Regions from separate parts of the Bacillus infantis NRRL B-14911 genome, predicted to be linked through region 3. Evidence: riboswitches for the same ligand, from Rfam matches in the RefSeq annotation. Region 3 holds a riboswitch; each other region holds the start of a gene.
The links. A riboswitch is a leader RNA that binds a small molecule or an ion and turns the genes downstream of it on or off. The one in region 3 is predicted to bind S-adenosylmethionine.

Region 1: linked by a shared signal. The riboswitch ahead of N288_RS03735 (sugar ABC transporter substrate-binding protein) and the one ahead of N288_RS25390 (Fur-regulated basic protein FbpA) in region 3 are both predicted to bind S-adenosylmethionine.
Region 2: linked by a shared signal. The riboswitch ahead of N288_RS19650 (O-acetylhomoserine aminocarboxypropyltransferase/cysteine synthase family protein) and the one ahead of N288_RS25390 (Fur-regulated basic protein FbpA) in region 3 are both predicted to bind S-adenosylmethionine.

The regions. Positions count from the first base shown of each region.
Region 1 covers NC_022524.1:690,131-697,550, forward strand. The annotation lists gene N288_RS24210 (coiled-coil domain-containing protein) at 1-1,630, shown strand, start outside; gene N288_RS03730 (hypothetical protein) at 1,804-2,481, opposite strand; SAM riboswitch class I at 2,894-3,058, shown strand; gene N288_RS03735 (sugar ABC transporter substrate-binding protein) at 3,199-4,281, shown strand; gene N288_RS03740 (sugar ABC transporter ATP-binding protein) at 4,347-5,885, shown strand; gene N288_RS03745 (ABC transporter permease) at 5,854-6,873, shown strand; gene N288_RS03750 (YcjF family protein) at 7,143-7,420, shown strand, end outside.
Region 2 covers NC_022524.1:3,878,680-3,886,099, reverse strand. The annotation lists gene N288_RS19685 (arsenate reductase family protein) at 201-557, shown strand; gene gcvH (glycine cleavage system protein GcvH) at 630-1,016, shown strand; gene N288_RS19675 (YusG family protein) at 1,161-1,400, shown strand; gene N288_RS19665 (toprim domain-containing protein) at 1,625-1,981, shown strand; gene N288_RS19660 (thioredoxin family protein) at 1,978-2,298, shown strand; gene N288_RS19655 (MFS transporter) at 2,524-3,792, shown strand; SAM riboswitch class I at 3,946-4,045, shown strand; gene N288_RS19650 (O-acetylhomoserine aminocarboxypropyltransferase/cysteine synthase family protein) at 4,142-5,458, shown strand; SAM riboswitch class I at 5,586-5,693, shown strand; gene N288_RS19640 (methionine ABC transporter ATP-binding protein) at 5,887-6,912, shown strand; gene N288_RS19635 (methionine ABC transporter permease) at 6,905-7,420, shown strand, end outside.
Region 3 covers NC_022524.1:2,388,238-2,395,657, forward strand. The annotation lists gene N288_RS11915 (MATE family efflux transporter) at 812-2,152, opposite strand; gene N288_RS11920 (STM3941 family protein) at 2,329-2,868, shown strand; gene N288_RS11925 (hypothetical protein) at 2,909-3,466, opposite strand; gene N288_RS11930 (TetR/AcrR family transcriptional regulator) at 3,581-4,162, shown strand; gene N288_RS11935 (alpha/beta hydrolase) at 4,215-5,021, opposite strand; gene N288_RS25390 (Fur-regulated basic protein FbpA) at 5,038-5,205, opposite strand; SAM riboswitch class I at 5,273-5,377, opposite strand; gene N288_RS11950 (DMT family transporter) at 5,745-6,671, shown strand; gene N288_RS11955 (AAA family ATPase) at 6,780-7,420, shown strand, end outside.

The DNA of each region.
Region 1 (7,420 bases), 1.7 Mb from region 3:
AAGCGAAGTGGCAAATGAATTTCACTTTTCAAAAAATACAAATGTAATTACGAGTGACGGCACAACAATCGGTAAGTCAAGTTTAATAAAATCATTATATTATGCATTGGGGTATGATATTAAACAGTTTCCAAATGGGTGGAACTACAAAACTATGCGATTTCGATTGGATGTTATTATAAATGGCTCTTCATATTATATTATAAGAAATAATTCGTTATTTTATGTTACAGATTCTGAAGAGGCATTAGATCTTAAAGAGTTTTCAGAATGGCTTCAAGGAAAACTTTCAATTGAAATGAAATTAAAATTAAAATCATCGAGCACTAAGGAACTTTCCTCTGCATATTCAACAGAAATACTAACACCATTTTATTTGGACCAAGATAAATCATGGAATGGTTATATTATTAAAAACTCTTCTGACTCGTTAGGAAGATATTCTAATATACCCGGGGATATTTTGGAATATACTCTGGGTATTTCAAATCGGGCCATTTTGGAAAAAGAGAATGAAAAGACCAAAAATCAAAAACAGATAAATCAATATTCATCAAAAATAGATGTTCTAAACAGTCTCCAAACAGAATATTCAGACAAAGTCGAAATGATAGATACCTCTCCTTATGAATTTGATAAATTAAAGGAAACATTTGATATAACTCTAAATCAGCTTAGTAGGATTTCAAATGAAATATCTTCAAAGAAGAAAAAGATATTTGCTAAAAAAGCCGAACAAGATATAAATAACCAAGATAATATTGAATTAGAAAAAATCAAGGCTGTAAATAAGAAAAACTATAAAGATGTAGAGTTCGAATGTATCCATTGTCATTCGCATTTAACCTTGGAACAGTCCTTAACAAGACTTAAACTAAATAATAATGTATTAGAAATACAAAACATGCTTGATATGAATAAAAAACAAAGTGAAGTTTTACAACAAGAAATTGAAGTATTACAAGATGAAATTTTAGATCTTGATAGCAAGTATAGAATGATTACTAGGAAAAAGAAAGAAATTCAAGAAATATTGACTCTCCAAGAATTTATTGATTTAGAATCAAAGAGACTGGCGAATGAGGAATTTTTAAAAACTATAGACAAATTATCTGATGAAAAAGAAAAGTTAGTAGACTATGGCAAAGAATTAGCAAAGAAAATTAATGCACTAAAAAAAGATCAAAAAAACAGAAAGTCAGAAATTGAAAAGCGATTTTACGAAATAATAAACGATATTAATTTGCGTATTGGAAGTACCATATTAAGCGAAGTTGAATTTTTTAATTATAGAGAAGTTAAGGGGAGTGGAATGGACAACAATAAAACATTGCTGGCACTATACTTAACTTATATGAGATTAATTGCTGAATTTGGGATTTACACTATTCCATTTGGGATTGATTCATTTGTTAAGAATGAAGTCGATAAGAAGACGATAAAAACCACATTTAAAGAAGTAGAAAAATACTTCTTAACTATCCCAAGTCAAACTTTTTTTGTGACAATTTCTGAAAATCTACAGTATCTTTCAAAGTTAGATAACTATAATGTAATAAAATTGACAAAGCCTATACTACATAAAAACAAATACAATTATTTATTATCTCAAGTTAGGACGATTGATTAGTGATTTGTATCTTAAAAAGAAGTATCTCTAAAGAAGTCAGAGATACTTCTTTTTATCTTACTTTATCTATTAAAAAAATATATGCAGGAAGGACTAAAGTGAATAATTTATCTCAGTATTGGAGGGAAAAAGAGAAAAAAAGCCAGTCTAGGTTGGATGGCTAAGAAAATTTATTAAATTGAAAGGGACAATAAATCTCTTTCAAAGTTAGTGTAGTTCGTCCATTCTAGTATTTCAATTATTTCGTAGGCTTTATTTTCCCCATTACTATATCCAAGTAAGGCTTGGCATCTACTATCGGAGTCATTGAGTAAGGTATTAAAACATGTTTTAGTAGGTGTATTAAATTGTTTATCTTCATAGTGTATTGATTGGTTTCTGCCTTCCCAAATTATGTCTAAAATATTGACACCAAATTTTACTGGGATGGTCTTATCCGAAACTATTAGTGCATTCGAACAATCACTTTTTTTCTTACCATACCTTGATGAAATACCTTGTTTTCCTATTTGTAGGATGGCTTGGGCAAGGGATTGTTTTGGGCTGTTTTTTATGAGCAAAGCGTTATTATAATATGCTTGGATTACTTGAACCTGATTTTGGTAGTCTCCTGCTGTTTTAGCATGTTCTACAGCTCTTATGACATAGTCAAATGCTTCCTCTGGTTGACCTTCAGCCCTTAACATATTAGAAAAGTCATTATACATTTTTGAGTTTTGCTGGTAGTACGGAATCATGGCCGACGTGTGGGTTAATTGTGCCAAATCATTATCAACCTTGTTTAGAAGGGCAATTAGCTCTTGAGTAACATATTTTGTTTGGTCTAGATAATCCCTAATAGGTATATTCAAAAATATCCTCTTCCTTTTCTAAAAACATAATGGTAATAACATCCATAAATTATACTATTTTAAATTTCTTTAATAAAGAGTTGTTATAAACGTATCTTACTTTAGAAAAAAAATTATGGAACTAGGTGCCTGCCCCCACATTCTGTGCAGGATTAAAGTGCTGGTAGGAGGTCGCTTATAATATTTCCTTAACGCTGAAAATAGGTACCAGACCCCATAAAAATAGGTGACTGACCCCGCATTGGCTAATGCATTAAAGTGTACGGGGCCAGGCACTTTCTTTTTCGCCCGGACCTTCTTCCAGCTCACCTTCTTTCATAAAAATTTATAAAATTGAAAAAACATATTGCGTACATTTAATTTTGATGATAATATTCAGCACAGGTAATCAAAATTAATAGCAAGCTTTCAACTCTTATCGAGAGCAGGCGGAGGGATTTGGCCCGATGAAGCCCAGCAACCGACCGTAATTCCGTTGTGAAACGGGGCGCAGCAAGATTTGCGCCGGTATGTAAATACCTTTAAGGCACGGTGCTAATTCCAACAGAGGAGATTTTTCTTTTCTGGGAGATAAGAGGTGTGGAGATTCGATATATAATCTTCAGCCTCTTTCTCTACGCAGAAAGAGGCTTTTTTATATCATAAAAGGAGTGATTTACAGGTCAGCATCAAAGGGTTCAAAGCAAAAGTTAAAAAAAACAATAATGGAGAGAGAAAATGAAGAATAAAAAATGGAGCTTTCTATTAAGTATTTTTGTCGTTATCCTGCTTACAGCAGGGTGCCAGCCAAAGACAGGCGTCAGCACCGAGGGAGAGGCGGCGGCCGATAAAACCAATGATGAAAACGAGCTTACCGATAAAAAGATCGCATTAATTATGCAGCAGAATCTTGGTACGTTTTCTGCTCAGTATATTGACGGTGTGAAGGAGCAGGTTACGAAATTCGGCGGAACTACAACAGTTTTTACTTCTGATGGTGACCTGGCGAAAATGTCTTCAAACCTGGATGCAGCGATCAACCAGGGATTTGATGCTATTTTAATAGACCATGGCACAAAAGAAGCATTGGCGGCCGGAGTCCAAAAGGCGGTCGAGAAAAAAATCCCAGTGGTTGCCTTTGACGCAGAGGTTAGTGAACCGGGTGTGACCGTGCTTGAGCAGGGTGACCAGGAGATGGCAAAAAGCACTCTTGAGAGACTGGCTGAGGACTCAGATGGAAATGCAAATATCGTTAAAATATGGGTAGCCGGCTTTGCGCCGATGGAGCGAAGACAAGTTGCCTATAAGGAATTCCTTGAACAGAATCCGGGGATTAAAGAGGTCGCGGCATTTGGAGCAGCGACGCAGAACACAGCATTGGATACTCAGTCACAAATGGAAGCCATTTTAAAGCAGTATCCGGAGAAAGGGCAGATTACAGCAGTTTGGGCAGCATGGGATGAATTTGCCAAAGGAGCCGTGCGTGCTATCCAGCAGGCCGGCCGGACAGATATCAAAGTGTACGGAATCGATATGAGTGATGAAGACCTGCAAATGATTCAGGACAAGAATTCTCCTTGGGTGGCAACTGCAGCTGTTGATCCAAAGGATATTGGCAGAATACAGGTTCGCTATGCCTATCAAAAATTATCCGGAGAAGAGACTCCTGACAATGTTAAATTAACACCGGTGTTCGTATCAAAAGATGACCTCCCGGAAGAGCAAATCACAACCACGGAGCTGAATGAATACGTGGAAGGATGGGGCAACAGCGACCAGGGATATACCGAAACCCTGAAGGAATTGGAAGAAGGGAAATAACAGAGGGACATTAGGCAGCCTTAGGTTAAAGGCCGCCTGATGTTTTCCTTTTTAAAGGAGGCAGCATGATGGGTGCATCACTACTTGAAATGAGAAATATATCCAAGAGCTTTGGTGCAGCAAAGGCTTTGAAGAGAGCTGGACTCCATTTGGCCTCTGGAGAAGTACATGCTTTATTGGGGGCCAATGGTGCGGGTAAAAGTACGCTTATCAAAATTTTGGCGGGTGCTTACAGCCATGATGAAGGCGATATTTATCTTAACGGAAAGCCAGTCACGATCCATTCACCAAAAGAGGCGAAGGATCTGGGCATCCACTGTGTGTACCAGGAGGTGGATACGGCATTGGTGCCGCAGCTGACAGTGGCGGAGAATATTCTGCTTGATTCCTTTGCCGGAGGAAACCGCTTTTTCGTCTCAAAAAAGGAGCTGAAGCGAAAAGCAGAAGAAATTCTTGCTCTCCTGAATGAAGAGCAAATAGCTGTAGACCAATATGTCTCTGAGCTGACCCTCGCTCAAAAGCAAATGGTACTGATCGCCAGAGGCCTGGTCAAAGATGCGGGCATCATCATTTTGGATGAACCGACTGCCCCGCTGTCGATCGAGGAAACAAAGTATCTTTTTAACATTGTGAGAAAGCTGAAGGCGCAGGGGATGGGCATCATCTTCATTTCCCACCGGCTGCCGGAAGTATTTGAAATAAGTGACCGGATTACCGTCATGAGAGACGGTGAAACCATTCAGACCTTTAAAACAACTCAAGCAACCCATCAGGAAATCGTCGAGGCAATGCTTGGCAAAGACATTCAAATCACAGAAAAACAAAAAACGGTACCCGGGAAGAAACTGTTAGAGGTCGATGGGATAAGTGATGGCGGGTTAGTGAAAAATGCCAGTCTTTCGGTTTCAAGAGGAGAGATAGTAGGAGTCGCAGGGCTGGTTGGAGCAGGAAAAACAGAGCTGGCGCGGATCTTGTTCGGCCTTACGAAAACAGAATCAGGTGAAATGAAGATGAATGGAGAAGTAGGTCCCTTTAAAAGCCCGGCGGATGCGATACGTGCCGGTGTGGTTTTAATCCCGGAAGAAAGAAGGAAAGAGGGATTGTTTATCAATGAGTCGATTGAACATAATCTTTCTTTCCCTCATCTAAAATCGTTTTCCTCTTTTCTTTTCATGAATAAAAAATCAGAGAAAAGCCACGCGGAAAAAATTATTAAGAACCTGGGTGTTAAAACAGGCGGGACAACGGATCCGGTTCTCCATTTAAGCGGAGGAAACCAGCAGAAGGTGGCGATCGGAAAATGGACAGGAGCAGACAGTGACCTCTATATCTTCGATGAACCGACCAAAGGCGTGGACATTGGTGCAAAGAAGGAAATCTTCGACCTTATCCAAAGCCTTGCGGACCAGGGTAAGGGTATTCTCTATCTAACTAATGAAATTTCAGAAATCCTGACTGTTTCAGACCGAATCTTAGTGATGTATGACGGGATGATTGTAAAAGAATTATCAAGGGAAGAGGCCTCACAGGAAAAAATTCTGCTATATGCGAGCGGGGGGAAGGAGGAAAGTGATGAGCAGCAAAGTGTTTCAGTTTGTATATAAATATGGTGCCATCCTATTGATGGCTCTGATTTTGGTTTATTTCACCATCGTAAACCCGGCATTTTTTTCTTACGGTAATATATCCGATATTCTGCGTTCCATCTCCATTGTCACCCTGCTGGCTCTAGGAGTGACATTTACCCTGATTGTGGATGGATTTGATTTGTCGGTAGGGTCCACAATGTCCCTTGCGACGGTCTTAACAGCTTCTTTGATGGTATGGTTTGAGCTCCCGCTTTGGCTAGTCCTGATTCTTCCGATTTTGGCAGGCGCCGCGGTGGGGCTGTTTAACTCCCTTCTTATTGTAAAAATTAAAATACCCGATCTGCTGGCAACCTTAGGGGTCATGTATATCATTTCAGGCCTGCACCGCACATACACTGAGGGATATTCTATCTACAGCCACATGGAATTGACAGCTGGAGGAAAGGCACCTGGAGAGTTTTATCCAAATTTCCTTTGGATTGGGCAGGGAAGACTATGGGGAATTCCTGTCCCCGTGATCATAATGCTGATATTGGTGGCTGCTGTTTACGTGGTATTGAATAAAACCCGGTGGGGAAGAATCCTGTATATGACCGGGGGGAATGCAGAGGCAGCCCGGTTGTCAGGAACCAATGTGAATAAGGTGAAAACCCTTGCTTATGTAGTATCCGGGATCTTTGCATCGCTGGCAGGTATTCTCTTTGCATCCAGGGTTGGATCTGGACAAATAGATTCCGGGGCTTCCTTGCTGATGGAGGCTGTAGCCGCTGTCTTCGTCGGATTCTCTGTTCTTGGAGCAGGAAAACCCAATGCGTTAGGCACGTTCTTTGGAGCAGCTTTAATAGGAGTGCTCCTCAACGGGCTGACGATGCTGAATTTACCATATTACGCATTTGAAATTGTAAAAGGCACAGTCCTCGTCCTTGCACTCACGGTCACCTATTTCCGACTCCGTGCTAAAAAATCAGCGCGTTCAAAAATACAGATGAAGAGTGCTAGTTGATGATTGGTATGACAAAACAAGGCCTGGCCCCCGGCGCACTAAGGTATAAACGTGTAGGGGGCCAGGCTTTTTGGGGTTAATTGGAGGTCTATTATTATACAAGGCACAGGGAGAAGTGTGGAGAGCGATTTCTTAGTTTAGAAAAATTAATCCTTGGCTAAAAATCATTGACAACTAGAAATATTTACTTGAAAATTAAAATAAAAGTAAAAATTTCCAATATATCTCATTAAAAGTTTAAATTTCTATAAACATTAGGAAGTGATATTATGACAACACAAACTGGATCTAGCATTATTGAAGATATCTTCAATAAGACTAAAGATGAGATTAACAAGCTAATGCCTGTTAATATTATGATAATTGGAAAAACAGGGATAGGAAAGAGTACGCTAATTAATAATGTATTTAGAGAAAATCTAGCGGAAACCGGTATTGGACAACCTGTAACTCAACATCTAAGAAAGATTATCAAAAACGGAATGCCTCTTACTATCTATGATACCAAGGGATTAGAATTAAAAGAGGAAGTCCAAGATGAAATTAT
Region 2 (7,420 bases), 1.5 Mb from region 3:
TAAATAGGAGTTATCCTTAACTGAAAATGCAAATACGCATTGCTCCTCTATCCGGAGGGGCAATTGCTGTTTTTGGACACTTCAATCTGACGAAATTTTTAAAACTCAAGGTTATGAATTTTGCCGAAAATATGATAGTATGCAATTAAATGGGTGATCAGCCTGTGAGTTTGGATAGAAACGATTGGGTGGTGCAGAATTTGCTGCTGAATTTTTACTGGTATCCGAAATGCGGGACATGCCGCAAGGCCAAAAAATGGCTTGAAGAAAACGGCGTTCCTTACCATGAAGTACATATTGTCGAAAATCCTCCTTCACGCACTGAGCTTGAAGATGCTTATAGAAAAAGCGGCCTCGATATTAAAAAATTCTTTAATACGAGCGGCCAGAAGTACAGGGAGCTAGGTTTGAAGGACAAGGTGAAAACCATGTCCGACACAGAGCTGCTGGACTTGCTTGCATCTGACGGAATGCTGATAAAGCGGCCTTTGGCATTCGACGGCCAAAAAGCGACAGTCGGTTTCAAAGAAGAGGATTTTGCTAAAACATGGCTTTAAGGCATCATCTGCTATTTCCTTTATAGCGAAGGCTTAAGCCCGGTAAAGAACTAGAATCTTGGAGGGATTATTGTGAGCAGCATACCTAAGGAATTGCGTTACTCAGAAGAACATGAATGGGTAAAAGTTGAAGGAGAAAAAGTACGGGTCGGCATTACCGATTTTGCTCAATCAGAGCTCGGGGACATCGTTTTCGTTGAGCTTCCTGAAGTCGGGGACAGCATCACGGTAAATGAGCCTTTTGGAAGCGTTGAGTCTGTAAAGACTGTATCTGAATTATATGCTCCAATCAGCGGCAAGGTGGTTGAAATCAACGAAGAGCTGAATGACAGCCCTGAATTTGTAAATGAATCTCCTTATGAAAAGGCCTGGATGGTTGTTGTTGAGCCTGCAGACAGCAGCGAAGTGGACAAGCTGATGACTGCTGAACAATATGAAGAGATGACCAACGAAGATTAAAAGAGATAAGCGCCTGCTGCAGGCGCTTTTTATGCTTTCTCTTTCCGTTATTTTCTTACTTCACTCAATGTAATTAATTTCCCATAGTTTCTTTCCATTAGAAGGGCATTCTATTGTTAAGAAAGTAAAAAAGGTGGGATTCTAATGACACTGAAACAGCAAAAGATCGATATTACCGATCGGGTCACAGGAAGACTGAAGGACGGTAAGCTGGAGCTTTATCTTGGAAATGAGATGATCGGGGAAGCGCCGATGCCTGAAGGTGCTTCATTTACCCTTGATCATCACTTTGAGCAGAATGAACAGAAAATCTACCAGCATATTACTTCAACAGAGCAGCCGGAAGCCCGTTATACGGACTGCGATGAAGGCGGCTGGTGCTAAAGAAAGCAGCGGGCATTGCCGCTGTTTTTTTTGCAGAAAAAAGGGTAAATAAGGATCTGCCGGCTCTTTTATGGGCGGATTTTGATCAGGCGGAATGCGGGGATGGCGTTTTTCAGCAAGTGACCGCCTGCCCGTTTTCCGAAAGCAAGGCAGGAGTTCAACACCATTTTGCCGAACATAGAATAAGGTAAAGTAAAAATATCAACTCCCGTCAGGTGATGAATATGCATGCAGAAAACATAGAAAAGGTAATTATTGTCGAAGGCACTTCTGATAAGCGCAAGGTTAAGAATATTATTAAGGAGCCTGTTGAAATCATTTGTACGAACGGGACAATCAGCATAACCCGCCTGGATGAATTGATTGACGAATTATTTGACCGTGATGTTTATATTCTGGTGGATGCAGATGAATCCGGCGAAAAGCTGAGAAAGCAGTTCAAACGGGAATTCCCGGAAGCAGCACATCTTTATATTGATAAAATGTACCGGGAAGTGGCCACTGCACCGGAGCAGCATCTTGCAACGGTTCTGCTTGGCGCCAATATAGACGTATATGCTGAGTTTTTAGATAGAGGATGATGGGGTTGCAAGAACTGATGCTTGGGGATTTGGAACGGTATGAAAAAGACAGGGAGACATGGATGCTCTATCTTTACACACCGATGTGCGGAACATGCCAGATGGCTGGACGGATGCTGGAAGTGACCCTTGAGGTACTCCCGGGAATTGAATGCAGAAAGGCAAACTTGAACTATTTTCCTGACCTGGCCGGCAAGTGGTCAGTAGAAAGTGTCCCCTGCCTGCTATTTTTCCGGGAGGGAGAGCTGGCAGAAAAAATATACGCATTCCACTCTGTTCCATACCTGCTGGAAAAAACAAAAGAATATCTGCTGTAAATAATAAAGCCTGTACTAGAGGGTAGGACACCCGGCTGGTACAGGCTTTTTACTGTTTGCGCATCTGTCCGCGGCCAGTGTCCAGGGATTATCATGGTCAATGGATAAAATGTTCCGGATTATTTAGCAGAAAAACCAGAAGATTCAAAGGAAAAGGATGGATTTTTTCTCTAAACGATATTATGATTATTTAGGGAAACGAAATAAATGCGAGGGGCATATAAAATGGCTTTTTATCAGGAATGGGCTGAACAGATCCGCGGGTATAACAGTAATATACGCCGGGCTTTTGCAGCCAATATTTTCACGCAGATCGGAATGGGCATTTTTATGGTCATTTATAATTTTTATATACGGGAGCTTGGCTATTCAGAGCAGGTGAATGGCCAGATCATAGCGATGACTGCATTGGCGACAGCCCTTGTGCTGATCCCCGCAGGCATTATGAGCGACAGGATCGGCCGGAAGAAGGCTATGCAGTTCGGGGCTGCTGCAACCGGTGTGATTCTGCTTGCCAGGAGCATGGTTGACATGCAGAGCCTGCTTATCGTGTTTGCCTTTGGCACAGGGCTGGGGACGGCCTTCATTCAGGTATCCTCCATTCCCTGGCTGACAGAGAATTCCAAGCCAGAGCAGAGGGTTCATTTGTTCAGCATCCATTTCGCTGTTATGACAGGAGCCAATGTCATCGGCAACTTAAGCGGCGGACTGCTGACTGACTTGTTTGCTTTTTATTTCTCGGAGCTGGCGAGCATACGGTTTACTTTACTGCTGGGAGGAGCCATCTATCTGGCGGGAATATTTCCGATACTCCGCTTTCAGGAAAACCGGAGCGATAAAATCCCGCAAATCGGCGGAGCTAAAGGAAGCAAACGGTTTTCTCTGAAGGATGATGGTTTCAAGATCATCATCCTGTTCGCTGCAGCACAGCTGTTTATCGGATTTGGGGCAGGGCTTGTCATACCTTACCTGAATCTATATTTTGCAGACCGTTTCCATGCGTCGAATTCTGCAATCGGGCTGATTATTTCCCTCGGTCAGGCAGCTACGGCAGCGGCCATGATCATTGGTCCCCAGGTGGTAAGGAGGATCGGGGAGGTAAAGGCAGTCGTTTTCCTGCAGCTTTCCTCCCTGCCTTTCCTTCTACTGACTGCTTACACAGAGAATTTATGGCTGGCCGCCATTGGCTTTCTATTCAGGCAGGCTTTAATGAATGCGGGAAATCCGATCCAGATGTCTTTGATGATGTCGAAGGTGGATGATTCCAAAAGAGGCCTGGCCAGCTCGGTGAATCAGATGGTGTTCAATCTGGGCTGGGCAGTGATGGGCCCTGTCTCTACAGGCCTTGTCATCAAATACGGAGACTATTGGGGATATTCTATTGTCTTCACCATAACTGCAGTCTTATATTTAATAGGCTCTACATACTTTTTTGTCGTATTCAGAAGGCTTTCAGAGCCTTCTGGAAGAACAAATACAGCAAAGATTGTATGATAAGCGGATATTTCTCGGGAAATTGTCATAAGCCTTTCTATTTGTCGAACATTCATAGAAATATAAAACTGAACTTTCTAAAAAATCAGTTGACTCTTTTTTGCTGGTTATGATACTATCATTTTAACTTCAAGCACGCTAAAAATTTCATATTTCTTATCAAGAGAGGTGGAGGGACTGGCCCGATGAAACCCGGCAACCGGCAATAGAACGGTGCTAATTCCAGCAGAGCATGATCTCTGGCAGATAAGTTGAGCGAAAAAGCCCCTCTTCTGCAGAGGGGCTTTTATTGTTACCAGCAGTGATCCGGCATAATGAAAATATCTGATAACCCGAAGGAGAGATAACAATGGCAGAGAAGCAAAAGAACTATCGATTTGAAACACTTGGTGTACATGGAGGACTGCAGCCTGACCCTGCAACAGGGGCAAGGGCAGTGCCGATCTATCAGAATAATGCTTATCAGTTCCAGAATACAGAGCACGCCGCCAATCTGTTCGGCTTAAAGGAGCCGGGCTATATCTATACAAGAATCCATAATCCGACAGTTACTGTATTTGAGGAAAGGGTCTCACTGCTTGAAGGCGGCGTAGGGGCACTTGCTGTTGCAAGCGGCCAGGCTGCCATCACTCTTGCCATCCTGAACATTGCCCAGGCCGGAGATGAAATTGTAGCAGCTTCAAATCTTTATGGAGGGACATATAATTTATTTGCCGTCACTCTTCCTAAATACGGAATCAATGTAAAGCTGGTCAATCCCGATGACCCGGAAAATTTCAGGGAGGCCATCAATGAAAAAACAAAAGCTGTATTCGCTGAAACAATCGGCAATCCAAGCTTAAAGGTCCTCGATATTGAGAAAGTGGCGGAAATTGCCCATGAAGCAGGTATTCCGCTGATAGTTGATAATACCTTTGCCACTCCATATCTCTGCAGGCCGATTGATTTTGGGGCAGACATCGTAATCCACTCAGCGACAAAATGGCTGCTGGGAAATGGGACGACAATGGGGGGCGTCATAGTAGACGCAGGTCGTTTTGACTGGAATTCAGTCAAATTCCCTGGCTTCACCAATCCGGACCCAAGCTACAATAACCTGGTGTACAGTGAAGCAATCGGCGCGGCAGCTTTTATCGTCAAAGCCAGAGTCCAGCTGCTGAGGGACCTGGGGCCAGCACTTAGCCCGCAGAACGCATTCCAGTTCACTCTCGGTCTTGAAACACTGCATGTGAGGATGAAGGAGCATATCAGCAATACAAAGAAAGTGACAGAGTATCTAAAGAATCACCCTGCTGTGACCTGGGTGCTTTATCCGGGGGATGAAGGCCATCCTGATAAGGCACTTGCTGATAAGTATTTGCCTAAAGGAGCCGGAGCTGTGGCTGTATTTGGAATTGAGGGAGGCAGGGAGGCCGGTGCCAAGCTGATCAACAGCCTGGAACTGTGGGCGCATGTAGCCAATGTCGGCGATGCAAAAAGCCTCATCATCCATCCTGCCAGCACCACTCACCAGCAGCTTGATTCAGAAGGCCTGAAGTCAGCAGGGGTGCCGGAGGATCTAATCCGCATTTCTGTTGGCATAGAAAATGCCGAAGATCTCATCGAGGACCTGGAGCAGGCAATTGAAGCCGCAACCGGAAGCCATTCACTGGCAGGGAAGGTGTGAACTTCAGGATTCAGCCGGTAATTTTTAGAATTAAACTTTGTTGTTGACACCCTTTTTCATCCATGATACGATAGCACTCGTAATTCAAAAATGGCTAATGAATGAAAATGAACTTCATATATGATAGCTCTTATCAAGAGAGGTGGAGGGATGTGCCCGATGAAGCCCGGCAACCGTCAATGTTTATTGAAATGGTGCCAATTCACACAAAGCTTTTAGCTTTGGCAGATGAGAGAAAGGTTTTTCCATCATGCCTTTCTGCTCACATGCAGAAAGGCATTTTTATTTTTACAGAAAAGTCTCCTGTCTTGAAGCCATGGAATAATCTTGCCCTGGTTTCAGGAAACTACTCTTATGGGGATTGGCAGGATGATATATCTCTGTAAAGCCATTTGTCTAATTGGATATAAAAGAGGTGAATACGGCAATTGATTTCAATAAAAGATGTTAAAAAGATATATTCGTCAAAAAAAGGCCCGGTCAAAGCAGTTGATGATGTCAACCTTGAAATCAAGGAAGGTGAAATCTTCGGAGTGATCGGCTACAGCGGTGCAGGGAAAAGCACCTTGATCCGGATGCTGAACGGGCTTGAGCTTCCCTCAGAGGGAACGGTTACGGTAGCCGGCAGGGAGATCTCAAAAATCAGGGGTGCGGAGCTGCGCAAAGCGCGCCAGGAAATCAGCATGATCTTCCAGCACTTTAACCTTCTCTGGTCAAGGACCGTAAGAGACAATATTGCATTCCCGCTGGAAATTGCGGGGGTTGCGCGCCAGGAAAGAGAAAAAAGAGTAAATGAGCTCATCAACCTTGTCGGCCTTGACGGCCGTGAGGATGCTTACCCTTCCCAGCTGAGCGGCGGGCAGAAGCAACGCGTCGGGATTGCCAGGGCGCTTGCGAATAACCCGAAGGTGCTTCTGTGCGATGAGGCAACCTCGGCGCTTGACCCGCAGACAACGGATTCCATTCTGGATCTGCTAGTGGACATCAACAGCCGCCTGGGACTGACCATTGTACTTATTACTCATGAAATGCATGTAATCAGGAAGATCTGCCATCGGGTAGCTGTCATGGAAGGCGGAAAGGCCGTGGAAATCGGCCCTGTCCTGGAAGTGTTTAAAAATCCGCGCGAGCAGATCACAAAGAGATTCGTCCAGCAGGTCACAGAACCTGAGGAAACAAAAGAGACTGCAGAGGCCTTGCTTGGATTGTATCCGCATGGAAAAGTCGTACAGCTGTCCTTCGTCGGGGAATCGGCTGAACAGCCGCTCATCACGAATCTGATCCGTTCCTTTGAGTTGACAGTTAATATCCTTCAAGGGAAAATCTCGCAGACTCAAAACGGCTCTTATGGAACATTGTTCATCCATCTAGATGGGCAGGCTGACGAAATTGCCAAAGCGATTGAATATATCCATGCACAGCAGGTTGGCGTGGAGGTGATTTCGAATGCTTAATGAATTTTTCCCAAATGTTAACTGGGATAAGATGTGGGAAGCAACGAATGAAACGCTTTATATGACTGGCATTTCTGTACTGGTTACATTCGTATTGGGGATTGTGCTCGGCCTGCTGCTTTTCCTTACTTCCAGGGGGAACATCTGGCAAAATGCACTCATCAATAAAATTATAGCGGCGTTTGTCAATGTATTCAGGTCCATCCCGTTCATCATTTTAATCGTATTGCTGATCCCGTTCACGAAATTCCTTGTGGGCAGCATGATCGGAGAAAATGCCGCCTTGCCTGCACTGATCATCGGTGCGGCACCATTTTATGCCCGTATGGTTGAAATTGCTTTGCGGGAAATTGATAAAGGCGTCATTGAAGCAGCCAAGTCAATGGGTGCAAGAACGAGCACAATCATCTTTAAGGTGCTCCTCCCTGAATCCATGCCGGCTCTTGTATCGGGCATTACTGTTACAGCCATCTCGCTTGTGGGCTTTACCGCAATGGCAGGAGTCATC
Region 3 (7,420 bases):
GGATACATGACTCTCCTTTTTTCTCCCCACTCATGTATCCCAGGAGCCTGATGGGATACATGACTTTCTTTTTTTCTCCCTACTCATGTATCTCAGGAGCATGATGGGATACATGACCATCCTTTTTTCTCCATGCTCATGTATCCCAGGAGCCTGATGGGATACATGACCATCCTATTTTTCTCCCTACTCATGTATTCCGGGAACCTGTTGGGATACATGACCATCCTTTTTTCTCCCTACTCATGTATTCCGGGAACCTGATGAGATACATGACCATCCTTTTTTCTCCCTACTCATGTATTCAGGGAACCTGATGGGATACATGACCATCCTTTTTTCTCCCTACTCATGTATTCCGGGAACCTGATGGGATACATGACTTTCTTTTTTTCTCCCCACTTATGTATCGCAGGAGCCTGATGGGATACATGACTTTCTTTTTTTCTCCCTACTCATGTATCTCAGGAGCATGATGGGATACATGACCATCCTTTTTTCTCCCTACTCATGTATTCCGGGAACCTGATGAGATACATGACCATCCTTTTTTCTCCCTACTCATGTATTCCGGGAACATGATGGGATACATGACTCTCCTTTTTTCTCCCCCACTCATGTATCCCAGGAGCATGATGGGATACATGACCATCCTTTTTTCTCCCTACTCATGTATTCCGGGAACGTGATGGGATACATGACTCTCCTTTTTTTCTCCCCACTCATGTATTCCACGAGCCTGATCGATATATGGCTTTCCTTTTTTCCGCACGCCAAAAGACACTCCGCACAGGGAGTGTCTTTTGGCGTGTCATTTTTCAGTTGAAAACAGCTTTTTCTTGTCCCATCTGCCGTATTTATAGTACGAAAAAGCAATCACGCTGCTGATCATAAAGCTTGTTCCCATTCCGTATGCGATCCCCTCTTCCCCCATCCATTGTGAGAACAGCCAGGTCAAAGGGTATCTCAGCACCCAAAAGGAGATGATATTGAGCACAAGCACCTGGAACATGGCACCTGCAGCCCTTACTATGCCATTTAATACAAAATTAAGCCCGAGGAACGGATAAAAGAAAGCAATTGATACAAGATAGCCTGTACCAAACTCAACGGCTCCAGGCTCGGTAATGAACAGGGATATTCCCGCTTTTGCTAATAGCACAGCCGCTCCGGCAATCAAGAGCATTATGCCTAAATTGTAGAGTGAACCATAGAGCGCAATCTTATGGACCCTTTTCCACCGGCCTGCCCCAATATTCTGTCCTGCCATGCTGTTGACAGCTGTGCCGAGCGCCGAAGCCGGCAGCATGATCAGGCTGTCAATCCTCTGGGCTGCCCCAAAGCCTGCAACCGTGTCCGCCCCGAAGGAATTCACCACACTCATAATGGCCATTACACCCGCTGAGATCACCATCATCTGGAGTCCTGATGGTATGCCTAATTTTAGTATCGTCCACACTTCATCTTTACCGGGCATGAACGGTATCGAAAAAGGTGCGAGTTTTCTTTTTAAAACAATATACATGCCAGATATGAATGCGATCCCCTGGGCGGCAAGAGTGGCATAGGCAGCTCCATCGATCCCCCATCCCAGGATAGAAATGAACACAGGGTCCAATATGCTGTTTAGGACCACCGCGACCAGTACAAAAATCAGCGGCGTCCTGCTGTCCCCCAGAGAACGAAGAATCGTCCCGATAAAATTGTAGCCGAACAAAAAAAGGATGCCGAGGAAATTAATCTTTAAATACGAGTCTGCTTCAGCAATCATCGCCTCTGGGGTATCAAGCCACTGGAGAATAGGCTTTGAAGCAAAATAGCCTGCCGCTCCCAGCGCAAGGGAAAGCAGTGTGAGGATAATCACAAAACTGTTTAGATATTGCCTCAGACCTTTATCATCATCTCCTCCTTTTTGCTGCGACAAGATTGTCAAAGCTGCATTATTGATACCGATAATAAATGACAGCACCGTAAATATGACGGTGCTTGAAACCGCAATGCTGCCGAGTGACGCGGCTCCAAGCAGATTCCCCACCCAGAGGCTGTCAACAAACTGGTAAGAAACCTGCAGCAAGTTCGTCAGCATGATGGGAGTAGAAAAAATAAACATCTGCTTCAGAATATTCCCTTGTGTAAAGTCTTGCTGGGACATAAAAACCACACCTTCAATAATGATTGCTTCTATTATTTCTCTTTTTATGTATAAATTCTACTCAAACGTTTCGAATATCGGATTATTGCTTCACCATGGAATTTTTTGGTTTATATTTCGGTATAAGGGGGAATTTTCCATTTGGTATCTACTAATCAATCAATAAGGAGGACAAGATGGAAAAACAATTTTATGCCGCGAAAGGAAAACTCTTTCTGTTTATGCTGGTTGTATTGGCTGCAGGTGTATTTTTTGCCTGGCTGGCTGCAGATATGGTTTTACATGAAGAAAACAGGGAAACTTTTATGCTGATTATCTATTTACTGTTTGCTGTTTTATTGTTTGGATGTGCCCTGCTTTTTGCAGGAATGATTTATGACAAAGCCCCCTTGGTTTCTTTCAGCACAGAAGGTCTGGAAGTCAATGGTCCAGGCGGCCCCGGTCTCATCGTCTGGGAAGATTTTGAGGGTATCTTTCCATATGAGGTTCAAGGCAATGCTTTCCTTGGGGTTATCTTGAAGGATGAAGAAAAATACATTGAAAGGCTTCCAGCGAGAAAGAAAAGATTGGTGAAGATCAATCAAGGAACCGGTTTTCCACCTTTTAATATTAGTATGAATTCCCTTAAACAACGGAAGGAATTCATTGAAGAGCTGGAGAAAAGGGAAATACCGATTCTGGTTGTTGAGGAAGAACTGGAAAAAGAAAACATATAAAAGAATATCCCCCCTCGCTGATTGAGGCGGGATATTCTTTTCATATATTCATCTCTTTGCTTTTTTTAGGGGCCTTTGGCCAGATAAAATAACTAATGCAATAAATCAAATCTGCTGCTAGAACAATCGACCATATTTTCACGACACCGGATAGTGCTTCCGTTCTCCCAGGATCATCTATGATTAGCACGGTTCCCATCAGCAAGGCAGCTCCGATAAGATATGCGGCTCCATGCCTCGCAAAGCCTTTTATATTATGCCTTGCATGATCCATACCATATCTTTTTTCCGGCCGTTTCCCCTTTTTGGCGATGTAATATAAAAATCTTTCATCCGCCCACTGAATCATACTTTTTCCAAAGGCTATCGACACACCGATATATACGGCAGCCAATGCATGTGCCTGTGTTGCTTCTGAGCCTCTGTATAAGTCCGCACCCGCTGCTGCCAGCAGGATCAGATCTACAACAGGAGTCATCGCGAGCAGGATGAGACCGGTTTTCTTTTTTCCGAAAAGATAACGCATACAAAGGCCGGCCAGGATTAAAACCCAAAAGCCGACTTCACACCCTATGATAACCCACAATATCCAGTTCATACTTTCCCCTTCCAGTACTATTGTTGTTTAAACTCATCATAACACCACACTTTTAGTGATACAAGTGTATTATTAAAAATTGAAACCTGTTTTACGGTCTGCTACACTGAGACTATGCCTAAAATAGTTGATCATGAACAAAGGAAAAAAAGAATCGTCCAGGCCACCTGGCAGGTTATTTTGGATAAAGGGGTGGAAGGTGCGTCTGTCCGCAATATTGCAGCGGAAGCCGGTGTTTCTCTTGGCGCCCTGCGCCACTATTTCTCCACACAAGATGAACTGCTTGTCTATGCAATGAAACTGGTAAATGAAAATGTGATAAACAGGGTTTCGGAGATTGCATTGAAGGATTTGCCCCCAAGGGAAAAGGTTTATCAAGTCCTGCTTGAAATTGTTCCAACCACTGATGAGAAAATGGCAGAAATGGAGGTGTGGTTTGCGTTTGTTGCATACAGCAGGCAAAAGGAAGAATTTCGAATCCTGAAGCAGGGAATATATACGGGGATTGTTCAGATGATGGATTTTCTAAAGTCCCATGGAGAGCTGAAGGATGGCCAGGATCATGATCTTGAGACTGAAATGTTATACAGTTTCATTGACGGGCTGGCCCTGCACAGTATGCTCGAGCCTGAACGTCTGAAACCGGACAGAATAGAAAAAACTCTCCGCCGCTACCTGGATAGAATCCTAAAATGACCACAGATGACCGGATCTTTTAAAATCCGGTCATTTTCAGCATTGATTCAGTTCATGAAGATGCATATGACTGCTGCTCCCTGAAAGCTTTGAGCCATTCTGATGTGCATTCGATCAGCTCCGCAAAGCAGCGGCCGGCTGAATAGGTATGGCAGGCTCCTGTAACATAATGCAAGGAACATGATCCTTCCTTCCGCTTCCTGAATTCTTCCGCATATCTTCCTGAGTGGGATACCGGAATATCCTGGTCTGCTGTTCCATGTACAATCAGGACATCGCCCCTGTATGCCGCAAGCTCTTCCAAAGGTTCATATCTCTTCAGCGAAGAAAAGTAATTGTCCGTTAGCTGATAGCCCAAATAATCAAGTGAAGCTCCCTTGTCCAGTGCCTTTACCTTTTCACTGCCGACAATGCAGACGATATCCTGATATGGTCTTGCAGAAGCCGACCATATGATAAGCTTCCGGATGCGGACATCTTTTGCAGCAGCCAGCACGGCAACGGCTCCGCCGAGGCTATGGCCGATGAGAGAAATTGAATGAGGATTTGCATAATCAAGCTTCACTGCAAAATCGATAGCAGATAAAGTCTGCTCCAGCAAATCGGGAAGACCTGTTTCTCCGTACTCACCCGGACTCTCCCCGCAGCCCTCATAATCAAAGCGGAGGACAAGATACCCATCTGCAGTAAGACGGTTGGAAGTTTTAACAAATAGCCTGTCGACACCAATACGGCTTCCTGTAAACCCATGGCAGATGATGACCAGGGGATAGCGGCGGTTCTTGCTGAATCCTGCAGGAAAATCCAGCGATCCGCACAAGTGCTTATCCTTCCAGGGTATTAGAATACTTTCTGACATATATAGTCCCTTCCCTCTATTCATTAATATGTGATCTGTTTTCCTGATAAAGTTTTAACAGTTCTTCGTACGGCACCTGAAATAGCTGGCGGCCTTCTTGTTTGTATATACCCATGGACAGCAGCTCTGAAATCAGCTGGTCCTTTTTCTCTTCTTCTTTTATCATTATAGTTTCTTCCTTCATTAAAAAAGCCCCTTCTGACCGGTGGCCCGGAAGCAGAAGAGGCTTTATGCGCGTATGGCTGCCGCTTCTCTCATCTTCCAAGCTTCCGCTTGTTGGATTTGGCACAGTTCTCGCAAGGAGTCTGCTGCCGAGGCTTCATAGGGCCAATTCCCTCCGCCTCTCTGGATAAGAGTATTCCTATAAGTTTTGTTGGAATTAAATATACGCTACTTTCTTTTGATTGTCAAGATGTACTGCTGCAATTTCCTGTTCAGCTTTTTATTCAGCTGATATAGCCAATAGGTTTCCTGTCCGAAAGTGAAATGCAAATCACAGGTCCCGATTTTAACGGCATGAGTGTATATATAATGCCCCCTCTGGAACATCGGAAACCAGAAGAACTCTTTTTCAGTTACATCCATATGGAGTCTAAACCCTTGGATGAAGTCATCATATTCAAAGGCAAATCTCTTGAAACGAAAGCAACAGTCTATCACTTCTTTCAGTCTATTTTCTATTCTTCTTGAATAAGAATAATAGAAGGTATATGGGAGGTGGGAATGATGCAGGGCAATCGCATTCTATCTTTATGGTACGCCCTTCTGGCAATTGCGTTCTGGGGTGTTTCATTTGTTTCAGTCAAATGGCTGGTATATTATTTGGCACCGGGTGCCCTGGTTTCCTTAAGATTTATGATTGCTGCCATCTTCCTGGGCTGCCTTCTCACAATATTCAAAGAATCCTTTTACATAAAAAAAGAGCATTTCGCCCATGTTTTTATTCTTTCGGTACTTGGGGTGTTCATCCATCAAATGGTACAAGCTTCTGCCATGCTCACCCTGGATGCCTCTGCTGCCGGGTGGATGATCTCTTTCACACCTGTTTTTACTAGTTTGCTTTCCTTCCTTTTCTTATCTGAAAAGCTTTCGCTCCTTAAAATTTGGGGAATGATGATTGCCGTTACAGGGGTTCTGGTTATCTCTGCAGAAAATTCAGGGGGTACGCTTCAATTCAGTCCTGGTCTTGGTTATTTCCTCCTGCTTTTCAGTACCTTTAATTGGGCTGTTTATTCGATTTTGTCCAAGAAATTTGCACTTCCCTATTCTTCTCTTGCTGTCACCTTTTGGACAAGCCTGATAGGCTGTTTGGCGACTCTGCCATTCCTTTTGAGAAATCGGGGGTATGAATTACTGTATACCCTCCCTTTGGACGGGTGGCTGCACCTGCTGTTTCTAGGCATTTTTGTATCGGCCCTGGGCTACTGGTACTGGGGAAGGGCGCTTGAGGTGCTCGAAGCGACACAGGTTTCGGTCATGATGTATTTTGAACCGCTGTTTACACTGCTGGCAGCAATCCTTATTCTCGGGGAAAAAATCCCATTATACAGCAGCATCGGCGGAGTTCTGATCATCATGGGAGTGTCGGCTGTTAACAAGCCGGTACTCGGCTTCCTTATGAAAAAGCTTTTTAAATACCCTGTAAAATAGAATTTAAAACCCTTTACCAAAAATTACATGTTTTTTCCCTTGCATAAATCTATACAGTCCGAACAAGTTTTCCTATAATGGAGATAGATTCATTTAGGAGGGAAATTGTTGAAATCCACTTTCAAAAAAATTTCGAAACCTGTCCCCCTTATTTCATTGGCCATTCTAATTGCTGCTGCTGCGCTGTGGTTCAGCCTATCCGGCAGCAAAGAAGTTACCATTCCCTTTTCTTCCATAGAAAATATCATTCAGGATCATCCTAGTGAAACTGTCCTATTAAAAGAAATGAAAAATGGCACTCTCCATTTGACCGCAGGTACAGCTGAGTATGTGTCACAGGTGCCTCCAAACAGCCAAATGGTTGCTAAACTGATTGAAAATTACAATATCCAGTACAGCTATTCTTCCGCAAATCCATTTACTTTCTGGATTTTGGGTGGAACACTGATCCTTTTTGCAGGGATTGGCCTTTACCTTCATAAATCCGGCAAAGGAATATCCACCGCCAATTCGATGAAAAACAGCGCCAGCAAGGCAAAGCCCCTTCCTTCCATCACAATGGATGATATTGGCGGCCTTCAGGATGAAATGAAGGAGGAAATCCTCCAGACACTTTCCATCATTAAAGACAGGGAAGCATCAATCCAGCTTGGTGTGAAGCCGCCAAAGGGAATCCTGCTTTATGGACCTCCGGGTACAGGCAAGACGCTGCTTGCCCAGGCGATTGCCAAGGAAATCGGCGCTTCATT